Regions from separate parts of the Streptomyces yunnanensis genome, predicted to be linked through region 2. Evidence: riboswitches for the same ligand, from Rfam matches in the RefSeq annotation. Region 2 holds a riboswitch; the other holds the start of a gene.
What was found. Region 2 has a riboswitch for ZMP and ZTP ahead of MOV08_RS17040 (serine hydroxymethyltransferase). Riboswitches for the same ligand answer to the same signal wherever they lie in the genome.
Positions count from the first base shown of each region.

Region 1 (7,160 bases), 4.3 Mb from region 2:
GTGCACCGGTGTCAGTTCGGTCGCGTACCGGGCCGGCGGCACCGGAAGGGTGCGGCGCGGCGGCAGTACGTCCGGCGCCCGGTGCGGCCGCAGCGCGGTCAGCGCCATCTCGGTCTCCTCCATCAGCGCCCGGTAGGACACCAGTCGTTGCCATTCGGGATCGGCGACCCCGGGCACCGTCGCGCACCGCTCCGTCCAGATCTTCACCAGCCCCGCGTACACGGGGGTCTGCCGGACGACCTCGGCGTTGATCCGCGGCGGCGCGGGTGCGACCTCCGGGCCGGGCGGCAGGGACGGGTCCATCGGAGGGCGGGGAACGAAGGCGGTTCGGCCATGGCCGGCAACGGTGACGGATGAGGGAACACTCATGGCCCTTGAAACGATGCGTCCCGACGATCGGTCACTGCGGATACGCCCGGTCGGCCCCGTATGCCCCGTCTCATAACATCCCAAAGCACTGCGCGCGATGCAGGGAATATCACCTCTTACAGTGATCTCTCATTGAGAACCGGACCAACACCGGCCAAAAGACGTTGACGCTGACATGGAACCGAGGGAGTTGTGGGAGCGCCACGCGGTACTCGCACAGGCGTTTTGCATCAGCGATGACGAGGTCCGCCGGACGCAAGGACTCCTCGACGAGGCCGAGGCCCGCCGCTCGCGGACCCTGGCCGCCTTCGCGGTGACCGTGGGCAGCGACGAGGTGGTCGCCGATCTGCTCGGCCTCGACGCCCGCGAGGTGCGCCTAGCCCGCCGTACCGTCGGCAAGGACGACGCCCGTGCGGTGGCCAAGAGCCTGCTCGACGAGTCCGCCAGGGAGCGCCGCGCCGCCCGCCGGGCCGACACCTCGGAGCGGCCGGAGCGGCCGGAGTCGCACCGGCCCATCTCGCCGGCCGCCGCGGCCGCCGCGGCGGCGGCCGCCGCAGCCGCGATCGGCAACGGCTGGCCCCGGGCCACCACCGCCGGCAGCGCGACCTCCATCCCCGTCGCCCCGGCCGCCCCGCCGGACGCCACCCGCATCCCCCCGCGCCCGGCCGCGCCCGCGCCCGCCCCCATGCCGCCGCCCGCCCCCACGCCCCCACCCGTCACCGAACCGGCCTGGTCACCGGCGTTGGACGCGGTCCTGGTGCACAGTCACCACACCGGCGCCGACCTCTCCGCGCTCGCCGCCGAACTGGGCCTGGATGTGACGATCCTGGCCGCCCGCGCCCACCAGCTCGCCGCCGAGTCCCACACCGCCCGTCCCGCGGCCCCGGACCGGATCGGCCGCCATCGACGGATGGCCGACGTCCAACCCACCGCCCCGGCCGACGCCGGCCACCTGCCCCGCACCGAGGCCCCACCGCCCCAGCCCCCGTACGAGCCGCACGCCACCTGGGCGTCGTCCGGCCACCCCGCCGCATGGGCGGCGCCACAGGATCCCTATGCCTCCTGGACGCCACAGGAGTCCCATGCCGCCTGGTCGCCCCCACCGCCACCGGTGGCCCCGGCGCCCACCTGGGATCCCAGTGCCGTCACCGTCGCCCAGCACGACTGGGACGGCATCCTCAGCCAATGGGAGGCCGCCAGTGCGCCGTACACCTCCAGTCCGGGGCAACAGTTCCCCTGACCCCGGGCGGCCCGCGCCGCCGCCCGCGAACGCCCGTTCCCACCGTCTCCCGGCCATCGCCTAAAGTGGTGCGCGAGCCGTGACTGGCGCTTGGGTGGAGTACCACCGGGAAGCGGCTCGGCCACTTCGGCCAATGCCGTGCGCCTGGGCGATCCCGTACGACGTACGACGCTCAGGAGGCGCCATGTCGCAGACCACGTCCCCCACCGCCCGCCTGATGGACGGCAGCGCGCTCGCCCGCCAGATGGTCGAGGAGGCCGCCGAGCGCGCCGCGGCACTCGCCGCGCGCACCGGCCGGGCGCCGTGCCTGGCCACCGTCCTCGTGGGCGACGACCCGGCCTCGATCACCTACGTCCGGATGAAGCGCAACCGCTGCGCCAAGGCCGGCGTCCGGTCGCGGCACATCGCGCTGCCCGCCGACACCACCACCGCCCAACTGGTCGACACCATCGGCGAGTTGTCGGACGACTCCGGCGTGCACGGCATCCTGCTCCAGCACCCGGTCGGTCCGCACATCGACGAGCGCGCCGCCTTCGAGGCCATCGCCCCCGAGAAGGACGTCGACGGGGTCACCGCGCACTCCTTCGCCGCGATGAGCCTCGGCATGGACGGCTTCGCGTCCTGCACCCCCGGCGGCATCGTGCGCCTCCTGGACCACTACGACGTCGATCTGACCGGCAGGCACGCGGTGGTCGTCGGGCGCAGCGCGATCCTGGGCAAGCCCGTGGGGATGCTGCTGCTTGGCCGCAACGCCACCGTCACCTACTGCCACTCCCGCACCACCGACCTCGCCGCCCACACCAGGGAGGCCGATGTGCTGATCGCCGCGGTCGGCCGTCCCCGCTTCCTCCACGGCGACCAGCTCAAGCCCGGAGCCGTCGTCATCGACGCCGGCTACAACCCCGGGAACGTCGGCGACGTCGATTTCCCGTCCGCGGCGGCGGTCGCGAGCCTGATCACCCCCGTGCCCGGCGGTGTCGGCCCGATGACCATCGCCACCCTGCTCACCCAGACCGTCGACGCCGCCACCCGGCAGCTGGGGGCGGCGGGCTGAGGCCCGATCAGGCCACCGTGACCGTGGCCTTCCAGAGCAGGACCAGGTGCGCGCAGAGCGAGCCGGGCGAGGCGTGACAGGTCCGCTGCGCGGTGAGCGTGGCGGTGCCCCGCCCGGCCGCGACGAAGCGTCCGGTGGCGCCCCCGGCCGGTGTCACGCCGGCCGTCGTGCGCCGGAGCACCGCGGTGCCGCCGGCGGCCGGGGCGCTCCAGGTGTAGGTCGTGCCGCCGGTGCGCTCACCGGTGAGCCGGACCTCGATCACGTCCCCGGTGCGCACGGTCAGCGTCCGGCCGTTGTCCGCCTCGGTGAGCAGGACGCCGTGGGCCGCGGTGGCCCGGACCGCACGGGGGAGGGCCGGGCCCGGCGCGGCCGGCGCCGTGGCGGAGGCCGTTCCCATGCCCAGTGCCGCACTCGCGGCACACGCCGCGGCCAGATACCTCGTCGCCTTCATGGGACTCCAAATGCCGGAAGAGGACCGTCGGTCGAGTGCCGGGCGCGGGCGCGGCCCGGTCGTCCGCGCGGTGGCGCCGTCATGCTCCCAGGCGGGGCGGCCCGGTGGTATCAGCAGAAAGGGTGAATGGCGGCGGGGGTGGGCGGGGTGATCCGGTCAGGGTGCGGCCCGGTGCGGGGCTCGGCGTAATGCCGGTTCGATGCCGGTTCGGTGCCTGGGGTGTTGCCCCGCGCGCGGGGTGTGCGCGCAGGTCACGGGCCCGGTCGGTAGCATGCGCTGCCGCCGCAGCTGCCGGCTCATGCTCATGTCACACGGGGGGTTTGCTCTTACATGTTCGGAATCGTCAGGCCCTGTACCCATCGGCTGACCCAAGGGCTCAAGACCGAGTGGATGGCCCACCTGTGCGGCCTGTGCCTGGCGCTGCGCGCCGACCACGGCCAGTTCGCACGGATCGTCACCAACTACGACGGGCTGATCGTCTCGGTGCTGACCGACGCCCAGTCCGGCCGGGCCGAACTCCGACGCCGCACCGCCGGCCCCTGCCCCCTGCGCGGGATGCGCACCGCCTCGGTCGCCCAGGGGGAGGGCGCGCGCCTCGCGGCGTCGGTGTCCCTCGTCCTCGCCTCGGCGAAGATCCGTGACCACGTCGCCGACGGGAACGGGGTGCTGCGCCGCCGTCCGATGGCCGCCGCGGCGCGCCGGGTCGCCGCGGGCTGGGACCGGGCCGGGGCCCGCACCGGCGCCGCGCTCGGCTTCGACACCGCCGTCCTCGTCGACGCGGTGGACCGGCAGTTGGGCATCGAGGAACTGGCCCGCCCCGGGACGCTGCTGACGGTGATCACCGAGCCGACCGAGACGGCCACCGCCGCGGCCTTCGCACACACCGCGGTGCTGGCGGGCCGGCCCGGCAACGCCGCGCCGCTGGCCGAGGCCGGCCGGCTCTTCGGCCGGCTGGCCCACCTCCTCGACGCCGTGGAGGACCGTACGGCGGACGCCGCCGAGGGCGCCTGGAACCCGATCACCGCCACCGGCGCCGGCCTGGCCGAGGCCCGCCGGCTGTGCGACGACGCACTGCACGGCATCCGACTGGCGCTGCGCGACGTGGAGTTCACCGACTCCGCCCTGGTCCATGTGCTGCTGGTGCACGAACTGCGGCGCTCGGTGGACCGCGCCTTCGGGACGTCCTCCTGCTCCCACCAGGGCCACGGCGCGACGCCCGGTCCCTACGACCCGCAGGGCGGGAACCCGTACGCCGACAATCCCCACGGGAACAACCCCTACGGGAACCCGTACGGGAACGGGGGCGTGCCCAACGGGGGTTCCCCGTACGGGCAGCCGCCGGTCGGCGGTCCGTACGCCGGTGGTCAGCAGCACCTGAACATCCCGCAGGCCCCGGCCGGCGGCGGGCCGGTTCCGCCCGGCGGTTCGGGCGGTGGCTACGGCGGCGGGTACGGCGGCTCGGGCGGCGGCGACGGTCGGTCGCCGCACTTCCCGCAGCCGCCGAAGCAGCCGCGCGGCTTCTGGGCGGGCTGCGCGGTGGCCATCGGGCTGTGCTGCACCTGCAAGGTCTGCTGCGCGTCGGAGTTCGAGGGGCCGTGGTCGCGCAAGACGCGCGAGGGCTGCTGCCACAGCTGCGACTGTTGCGACTGCTGCAACAGCGGTGACGGCTGCGTCTGCTGCTGCGAAGGCTGTGACTGTTGCGATGGTTGTGGCTGCTGCGACTGCTGAGCGGTGTGGCGCACAGAAAAAGCGAGGGTGGGGTCCGCGGCGCGAGTGTGAGCGTCGGGTCCCTGTCACCGCGTCCCGGACCTCGGCGCCGGATCGCGCCGGTCGTCGGCTCTCCCTGGTGTCCCGGGCACCGGACGGCACCCCCGCCGGGCACGCCCTGCTCACCCGCTGCCACATCGACGGCCGGCCCGCGCTGGCGCTGGCTCCGTGCGCCGTGCTGCCGACTCACCAGCGCCAGGGCGCCGGGACGGCCGCCGTCCGCGCCGCACTCGACGCCGCCCGGGCGGAGGGCGAGGGCCTGGTGGTGGTCCTCGGCCCCCCGTCTAATACCCGCGGTTCGGCTTCGTCCCGGCGTCCCGCTTCGGCATCCTGGCCCCGTTCGACGTGCCCGACGAGGCGCTGATGGCGCTCGTGCCGGACGCGTCCCACGCCGTGCCGAGCGGAGTGATCCGGTACGCGGCGGCGTTCGGGGTCTGACGGTCTCGGGGCCTGACGATCCGTCAGCCGCCGGTGTGCCGACGGGGTGTGCCCGGCCGCCGGCCGCGGACGGGCACACCCCGGACACCGGGCGGCGCCGGGCCCTACGCGGCGTCCCAGGTGACGGGGAGGCGCTGCACCCCGTGCATGGACAGGTCGTTGCGCAGCGGCACCTCGTGCGGCGGTACGGCCAGCCGCAGCGTCGGGAAGCGGGTGAGCAGCGCGGGGAAGGCCACCCGCATCTCGACGCGGGCCAACTGCTGGCCCAGGCACTGGTGGATGCCGTGGCCGAAGGCGAGATGGCCGGTGGCCTTGCGCCGCAGGTCCAGGCGGTCCGGGTCGGGGAAGCGCTCCGGGTCGCGGTTGGCGGCCTGGAGGGAGACGGTGACCGACTCCCCGGCCCTGATCGACTGCCCGTCCAGCTCGATGTCCTCCAGCGCCGCCCGGACCCCGGTGTGGGCGATGGTGAGGTAGCGCATCAGCTCCTCCACCGCCTGCTCGGCGAGGCCGGGATCGGCGCGCAGGGCGTCGGCCTGGTCCGGATGGGTCAGCAGGGCGAAGGTGCCGAGCGAGAGCATGTTCGAGGTGGTGTCCAGCCCCGCGCCCAGGAGGAAGCTCCCGAGGCCGGCCAGCTCCTCGTCGGTGAGGTCGGTGCCGGTCAGATCGCTGAGCAGATCGTCGGTGGGCCGGGCGCGCTTGGCGAGTACCAGCTCCCCGACGAACTCCTGGAGCGCGGCCATGGCGGCGTACTGGTCCTCCACCGACCCCTCCGTGCTGGACGCCGTCATGGCGTGCTGCTGGAAGCGCGCACGGTCGGTGTAGGGCACCCCGAGCAGTTCACAGATCATCAGCGCCGGAACGGGGTGCGCGAACGCCTTCACCAGGTCGACCTGCGGGCCCTGCCGCTCCATGGCGTCCAGGTGCTCGGCGGTGATCTGCTCGACGCGTGAGGTCAGCTCGCGCATCCGGCGGACCGTGAACTTGCCCATGAGCAGCCGCCGGTAGCGGGTGTGGTGCGGCGGGTCGATGCCGGTCAGGTCGCCGACGGTGGCCGGCGGGAGCTCCGCGGCCGCCATGCCCGGGAACGGCATGTGCATCAGCTCGTAGCGCGAACTGAAGCGGCGGTCGGCGGCCACCGCACGGGCCACGGAGTACCCGGTGGCCAGCCAGCCGAGGTGTCCGTCGGGGTACCGCATCCGGCGCAGCGGCGCTTCCTCGCGCAGTTCCGCCAGTTCGGCGGGCGGGGCGAAGGGGCATCCCTCGGGGCGGGTGATCGGCAGCTCGGTGAGCGGCTCGCGCGCCGGCGGCGCCGAGGGCGTCGTAGGGGTCGCGGGTTCGTGTGACATGGTCAAGTCCTCCCGTGTGCAACGCAGTTGGGTGATCGCGTGGAGTGGTCGAGGTGCGGAGTGCCCGGGGCGCGGCGGAGCCGTCGGGCCCGGTCAGCGCTTGGCGTGGCGGCGGAAGGCGATGCGTGCCCACCCGTAGCCGGCCAGGGCGAGGCCGACGCACCAGGCGAGGGCGGCCGGCCCGCTGTTGCCGATCGGCGTGCCCGTCAGCAGGCCCCGCACGGTCTCGTTGATCGGGGTGAAGGGCTGGTACTCGGCGAACCAGCGGATTCCGGCCGGCATGGACTCCGGTGGGACGAAGGCGCTGCCCAGGAAGGGCAGGAAGGTCAGCGGCATCGGGGCGTTGCTCGCCGATTCGACGGTCCTGGCCACCAGCCCCATCGCTGCGGCCAGCCAGGTGAGGGCGAAGGTCAGCAGGGCGAGCAGGCCGATCGCGGCGATCCAGTCGAGGGGGGTGGCGTGCGGCCGGAAGCCGATGGCCAGCGCGACGGCGAT
Region 1 covers NZ_CP095749.1:8,243,844-8,251,003, forward strand. The annotation lists gene MOV08_RS36025 (hypothetical protein) at 1-303, opposite strand, end outside; gene MOV08_RS36030 (hypothetical protein) at 545-1,609, shown strand; ZMP/ZTP riboswitch at 1,679-1,766, shown strand; gene MOV08_RS36035 (bifunctional 5,10-methylenetetrahydrofolate dehydrogenase/5,10-methenyltetrahydrofolate cyclohydrolase) at 1,794-2,663, shown strand; gene MOV08_RS36040 (hypothetical protein) at 2,671-3,114, opposite strand; gene MOV08_RS36045 (DUF5685 family protein) at 3,445-4,842, shown strand; partial or broken gene MOV08_RS36050 (GNAT family N-acetyltransferase) at 4,817-5,319, shown strand; gene MOV08_RS36055 (cytochrome P450) at 5,424-6,665, opposite strand; gene MOV08_RS36060 (ABC transporter permease) at 6,759-7,160, opposite strand, start outside.
Region 1: it holds a riboswitch for ZMP and ZTP, as region 2 does, so the genes downstream of both, MOV08_RS36035 (bifunctional 5,10-methylenetetrahydrofolate dehydrogenase/5,10-methenyltetrahydrofolate cyclohydrolase) here and MOV08_RS17040 (serine hydroxymethyltransferase) in region 2, are expected to answer to the same signal.

Region 2 (7,160 bases):
ACCCGCGAAACGGGGCGGCCGGGCCGGTCGCGGACGCCCCCGTACGCCCCGCTCGTCCCGTACACCCCGTGCGCCCCGCGTGCCCCGTGCGCCCGGTGCGTCGATCACCGCGACTGACGGCCGGTCAGCTGTCGGCCCCGTCCCGCAGCCGTGCCGCCTCCACCGCCAGGGTGGCCATCGCCGCGTGGTGCAGGCCGCCGCCGAAGGTGATCCGGGTCGCGCCGAGGGCGCCCAGTTCGCGCGGGGCGGGGCCGCCGGCCTTGGCCAGGGCGTTGAGCGGAAGGGGCGCCGCCGCGGCCAGCTCGGGCAGCAGCTCCGGCGGGGCGAGGATCGGGTAGAGGCAGTCCGCGCCGGCGGCGGCGTAGCGGTGGGCCCGCTCCAGCGCCGCGTCGAGGTCCGCCCCGCCGCGCAGGAAGGTGTCGATCCGGGCGTTGACGACCAGCGCCTCGCCCGCCTCGGCCCGTACCTCGGCCAGCCAGTCGGCCTGCTCCCGCGGGTCGCGGAGGGCGCCGGTGGCGTGGTCGGAGTCCTCCAGGTTGCAGCCGACCGCGCCGGCCTCGGCGAGCCGGCCGACCAACTCCCCGGCGGACAGCCCGTACCCGGCCTCCACGTCCGCCGTCACCGGGACGTCCACGGCCCGGACGATCCGGGCGATCGCCGCGAACATCTCGTCGGCCGGGGTCTCGCCGTCCGCGTACCCCAGGGACGCGGCGATGCCCGCGCTGGGGGTGGCCAGCGCCGGGAAGCCGGCGTCGGCGAAGACCCGGGCGCTGGCGGCGTCCCAGACGTTGGGGAGGATCAGCGGGTCGCCCGGCCGGCGGTCGTGGTGCAGGGCGCGCAGGGTCGCCGCGCGGGCGGCGGCGGTCACAGCTCCGCCCCGGGCGGCTGGCGGACCGTGACGTTGACGCGGTTCCAGTTGTTGATGGCGACGATCACGGCGAGCAGGTGGGCGAGTTCGGTCTCGTCGAACTGCGCGGCGGCCCGCTCGTAGACGGCGTCCGGGACGAAGCCTTCAGTGAGCACGGTGACGGCCTCGGTGAAGGCCAGGGCCGCCCGCTCCCGCTCGGAGTAGAGGTCGCCGGCCTCCTCCCAGGCCGGCAGCAGGTCGATCCGTCGCTGCTCGACACCGGCCTCGCGGAGGTTGGTGACGTGCATGTCGATGCAGAACGCGCACCTGTTCAGCTGGGAGGCGCGGAGCACGACCAGCTCCGCCAGGACGTCGTCGCCCAGCCCCTTCTTGGCGGCCTGGGTGAGCTTGAGCTGGGCCTGGAAGAAGGCGGGGACCCGGCTCCAGTACTTCATGCGCTGACTCATCGCGTTCACACCTGCCCCGGGACGAGGCGGGTGGTCACGCCGAAGCGGTTCCAGGCGTTGATGGTGGTGATCTGGGCGATCAGCTGGGCCAGTTCGGCCTCCTCGAAGACGGCGGCGGCCTGCTCGTAGACGGCGTCCGGGACGAAGCTGTCGGTCAGCACGGTGATCGCCTCGGTGAGGGCCAGGGCGGCGCGCTCCCGGTCGGTGTAGAAGCCGGCGGCCTCCTCCCAGGCGGCCAGGAGGGCGATCCGCTCCTCGGTCTCGCCGGCCTTGCGGGCGTCGGCGGTGTGCATGTGGAGGCAGAAGGCGCACCTGTTGAGCTGCGAGGCGCGGATGTTGACCAGCTCGATCAGGGTCCCGTCGAGGCCCTTCTTGGCCGCCGCGTCCAGCGCGATCATGGCCTTGTAGACCTCGGGGGCGAGCTTGGCCCAGCGCATCCGGGGGCCGTGGTGGTGGCCCGCCCCGGCGGGGGCCTGCTGGGCTGCGGAAGGTGTCGTCTGGTTCGTCATGACCTTGACGCTACGGGGTGAGTGGCACAGGAGTATGGTCCACTTCCATGGAGAAATCGCGGGCCACTTTCGGTCGGGATCTCGGGCGGGACCTGCACCTGGACCTCGACGGGCCGGGCGGGGTGCGGGCCTCCCTGATGAGCGCGCTGCGCGAGGCCGTGCGGTCCGGGCGGCTGACGCCCGGCACCCGGCTGCCGTCCTCCCGTTCCCTCGCCACCGACCTCGGCATCGCCCGCAACACCGTCGCCGACGCCTACGCGGAACTGGTCGCCGAGGGCTGGCTGTGCGCCCGCCAGGGCTCCGGCACCGAGGTCGCCGAGCGCGTGCTGCCGCGGGCCGGCGGCGGGGCACCCCGGCGCACCCCGGGCCCGCCGTCCCCGACCGCCGCCGGGCCGCGCTTCGACCTCACCCCCGGCACCCCGGACGTCTCGGCCTTCCCCCGAACCGCCTGGCTGGCGGCGGCCCGCCGGGCGCTGACCGCCGCGCCCAACGAGGCGTTCGGATACGGCACCGCGGCCGGCCGCCCCGAGCTGCGCGCGGTGCTCGCCGACTACCTCGCCCGGGTCCGCGGCGTCCGCACCGATCCGGACCGGATCGTGATCTGCGCGGGGTTCATGCAGGGGTTGGGGCTGCTGTGCCGGGCGCTGAAGCCGCGCGGCGGCACGCCCGGCCGGGTCGCCACCGAGTCCTACGGACTGCCCTTCCACCGCGACGTCATCACCCGCGCCGGGCTCGGCACCGTCCCGCTCCCGGTCGACGCCCACGGCGCGGACACCGGCCTGCTGGCCGACCTGGACCACCTGCGGGCGGCCCTGCTCACCCCCGCGCACCAGTTCCCCACCGGCGTCCCGCTGCACCCGGACCGGCGGGCCGCCGCGGTCAACTGGGCCCGTTCCAGAGGTGGTTACGTCCTGGAGGACGACTACGACGGCGAGTTCCGCTACGACCGGCAGCCGGTCGGCGCCCTCCAGGGGCTCGACCCCGACCACGTCGTCTATCTGGGCACCGCCAGCAAGAGCCTGGCCCCGGCGCTGCGGCTGGCCTGGATGGTGGTGCCGGACCGGCTGATCGACCGGGTGCTGGAGATCAAGGCGACCGGCGAGTGGCAGTCCGGGTCGCTGGACCAGCTCACCCTGGCCGAGTTCATGTCCTCGGGGGCGTACGACCGGCATGTCCGCGGGATGCGGCTGCGCTACCGGCGGCGGCGCGACCAGCTGGTGGCCGCGCTGGCCGAGCACGCCCCGCACGTGCACGTCTCGGGGATCGCCGCCGGGCTGCACGCGGTGCTGGAACTCCCGGCCGGGACCGAGCAGTCCATCACCCGGGCCGCGCTGTGGCAGGGGCTGGCGGTGCAGGGACTGGCGCAGTTCACCGACCCGGCGGGCCCCGCGGTCGCCCGGGACGCGCTGGTCATCCCCTACGGCCGCCCGCCGGAGCACTCCTTCGCGACCATCCTGGACGCCCTGCTGCGGGCGCTGCCGCCGGGCGACTGACCGGGCCCGCTCAGGGGCGTTCCGCGGCCAACGGGGCGGGACCGGGTTCGGCCGCCGGCTCGGCGGGGTGCGCGGCCGGCGCCTCGCCGAACCGGGCCAGCGCCAGCGCCCCCGCGACGGCCAGCGCGAAACCTGCGACGGCCAGCGGGGCCAGCCCCTCGCGGGTGCGGTCGCCGAGCCAGGCGACGCCGACCACGGCCGGGCCGAGCGTCTCGCCGATCACCATGCCGGCGGTGGCGGTGGTGACCGCGCCGCGCTGCAGGGCGGCGGTCAGCAGCAGGAAGGCGGCGGCCCCGCCGATCAGCAGCGCGTAGCTGGCGGGATTGGCGAGCAGGTCGGCCGGCCCGAAGCCGTCGATGAGCCGCACCGCCACCTCGACGACACCGAAGCCGAAGCCCGCGCCGAGGCCGAGCGCGGCGGCGCGGGCCCGGTCCGGGAGACGGCCGGCCAGGGCGCCGCCGGCCAGCAGGGCGAGCGCGCAGACCAGCACCCCGATCCGCAGCGCGGGGGTGCCGGCGCGGTGCCCCTCGGCGCCGGACGACAGCGCCAGCAGGGCCAGGCCGCCGCAGACCACCGCGACCGCGCCCCACTCCGCACGCCGGAGGCGGACGCCCAGGACCGGCGCGGCGACCACCGCGGTCACCGCCAGGGTCGCCGCCAGCGCCGCGCCGACCGTGTAGATCGGCAGCGTCCGCAGCGCCACCAGCTCCAGCAGGAACCCCAGCCCGTCCAGCGCCAGTCCGAGCAGATACCGCCACTGCGTCAGCACCCGCAGCAGCAGCCGGGCGTCAACGCCGGACCCGGTGCCGGTCGGGGTGTCCCGGGCCGCCACGGCCTGGAACACGGACGCGGTACCGAAGCACACGGCGGACGCCAGCGCACAGATCATCCCGAGCAACATGGCCCGACTGTACGGCGCCACCGGGCCACGGGGGCAGGGGGCACCCGGCCGGGCCCGGCGCGCACGCTCCACCCGCACGCCGCACGCCCTAGACGCCCAGCACCTCGCGGAGTCGGGCCAGGCCCCAGTCGAGGTCCTCCTCGCTGATGACCAGCGGCGGGGCGATCCGGATCGTCGCGTCGTGGGTCTCCTTGACCAGGACGCCGCGGGCCAGCAGCCGTTCGGCCACGGCCCGGCCGTCCCCGCGGGAGGGGTTGACGTCGATGCCGGCCCACAGGCCGCGGCCACGGACCGCGTCCACCGCGCCGCCGCCCACCAGCGGCGCCAGCGCGCGGTGCAGGTGGTCGCCGAGTTCGGCGGCCCGCCGCTGGTACTCGCCGGTGCGCAGCAGCGCGATCACCTCCAGGCCGACCGCGCAGGCCAGCGGGTTGCCGCCGAACGTCGAGCCGTGCTCGCCGGGCCGGAAGACCCCCAGCACCTCGCGGGACGACACCACCGCGGACACCGGCACCACCCCGCCGCCCAGCGCCTTGCCCAGTACGTACACGTCGGGCACCACGCCCTCGTGTTCGCAGGCGAAGGTGGTCCCGGTGCGGCCGAGCCCGGACTGGATCTCGTCGGCGACGAAGAGCACGTTCCGGGCCCGGGTCAGCTCGCACACGCCGGCCAGGTAGCCGCGCGGCGGCACCACGACGCCGGCCTCGCCCTGGATCGGCTCCAGCAGCACGGCGACGGTGTCCGCGTCGACGGCCGCGTCCAGGGCGGCCAGGTCGCCGTAGGGGACGACGGTGAAGCCGGGGGTGTACGGGCCGAAGTCGGCGCGGGCCTCGGGGTCGGTGGAGAAGGAGACGACGGTGGTGGACCGGCCGTGGAAGTTGTTCTCCGCGACGACGATCCGGGCCCGGCCGTCGGGGACGCCCTTGACCTTGTAGCCCCACTTGCGGACCGTCTTGACGGCGGTCTCCACCGCCTCCGTGCCGGTGTTCATCGGCAGGACGAGTTCCATCCCGCACAGGTCGGCGAGCTGGGTGCAGAAGTCGGCGAAACGGTCGTGGTGGAAGGCGCGGGAGGTGAGCGTGACCCGCTCCAGCTGGGCGCGCGCGGCGTCCAGCAGGCGGCGGTTGCGGTGGCCGAAGTTGAGCGCGGAGTACCCGGCGAGCAGGTCCAGGTAGCGGCGGCCGGTGACGTCGGTCATCCAGGCGCCCTCGGCGGTGGCCACGACGACGGGGAGCGGCTGGTAGTTGTGCGCGCTGTGGGCCTCGGCGGCGGCGATGAACGCTTCCGTGGATGTCACGGCTGCCTCCGTCCGGTGGGCCGGACCGGCGGGCCCGACCGTATCGGCGAGGGCCGGCCCCCGCCGCCGTGCGCTCCGGCCTCTCGTTGCTCCTGCGGCCTCCCCGTCCCTTCCATTGTCGGGCCCGGGGGCGGGCGTCCGCAGACCATGCACCGGTCCCCCGGCCGGCCCTCCGCCCGGTGCGGCGGCGGCGCGTGCCCGGGGGCACCTCCCGGCGTCGGCCGGGGCGCGCCGGACGACAGGCGGGACTTCGCGGGCAACCCTTAGACTTCCGGTGCGCAGCCGCGACTGGCGTACGGGGAACGGACCCCGAGGGAGCGGTGCGCGGCCACACGCCTACGAGGTGCCGCCCGCCTGGGTACCCCGGGACCACGACCGACCACCGATCGATCGCCCCGGAGGACGCCATGACGGCCCATCCCGCCACCCATCCCGCCCTGCACGCCGCCGACCCCGAACTCGCCGCGCTGGTCGACGCAGAGGAGCAGCTCCAGGCCGACACCCTGCGGCTGATCCCCAGTGAGAACTACGTCTCCGCGGCCGTGCTGGAGGCCACCGGAACGGTCCTGCAGAACAAGTACAGCGAGGGCTACCCGGGCCGCCGCTACTACGAGGGCCAGCAGAACATCGACCTCGTGGAGACGCTGGCCGTCGAGCGCGCCAAGGCCCTCTTCGGCGTCGAGCACGCCAACGTCCAGCCGTACTCCGGCTCGCCCGCGAACCTCGCCGTGTACCTCGCCTTCGCCTCCCCCGGCGACACGGTGCTGGGCATGTCGCTGCCGATGGGCGGGCACCTCACACACGGCTGGGGCGTCTCGGCGACCGGGACGTGGTTCAACGGGGTGCAGTACGGCGTACGGGCCGACACCGGGCGGATCGACTTCGACCAGGTGCGCGACCTGGCCCTGAAGGAGCGCCCGAAGATCATCTTCTGTGGCGGCACGGCCGTCCCGCGGACCATCGACTTCGCCGCCTTCGGCGCGATCGCGCGGGAGGTCGACGCGGTGCTCGTCGCGGACATCGCGCACATCGCCGGTCTGGTGGCGGGCGGCGCGCACCCCTCCCCCGTGCCGCACGCCGACGTCGTGGCGACCACCACCCACAAGACGCTGCGCGGCCCGCGCGGCGCGATGCTGATGTCCCGCGCCACCCACGCCAAGGCGATCGACAAGGCGGTCTTCCCCGGCCTGCAGGGCGGGCCGCACAACCACACCACGGCCGCCATCGCGGTGGCGCTGCGCGAGGCGTCCGCGCCGTCCTTCCGGGAGTACGCGCACGCCGTCGTCGCCAACGCCAAGGCGCTCGCCGAGGCACTGCTGGCGCGCGGCTTCGACCTGGTCTCCGGCGGCACCGACAACCACCTGGTGCTGATCGACCTGACGTCGAAGGAGGTGCCCGGCAAGGTCGCCGCCAAGGCCCTGGACCGGGCCGGGATCGTGGTGAACTACAACACCGTGCCGTTCGACCCGCGCAAGCCGTTCGACCCGTCCGGCATCCGGATCGGCACCCCGTCGCTGACCTCGCGCGGGCTGGGGACGGCGGACATGCCCAAGGTCGCGGAGTGGATCGACCGCGGCGTGCGGGCCGCGGGCAGCGCCGACGAGGAGGCGCTGGCGACGATCCGCAAGGAGGTGGCGGACCTGATGGCC
Region 2 covers NZ_CP095749.1:3,978,602-3,985,761, forward strand. The annotation lists gene MOV08_RS17010 (isocitrate lyase/PEP mutase family protein) at 125-868, opposite strand; gene MOV08_RS17015 (carboxymuconolactone decarboxylase family protein) at 865-1,314, opposite strand; gene MOV08_RS17020 (carboxymuconolactone decarboxylase family protein) at 1,320-1,823, opposite strand; gene pdxR (MocR-like pyridoxine biosynthesis transcription factor PdxR) at 1,871-3,316, shown strand; gene MOV08_RS17030 (hypothetical protein) at 3,327-4,217, opposite strand; gene rocD (ornithine--oxo-acid transaminase) at 4,306-5,511, opposite strand; ZMP/ZTP riboswitch at 5,786-5,878, shown strand; gene MOV08_RS17040 (serine hydroxymethyltransferase) at 5,919-7,160, shown strand, end outside.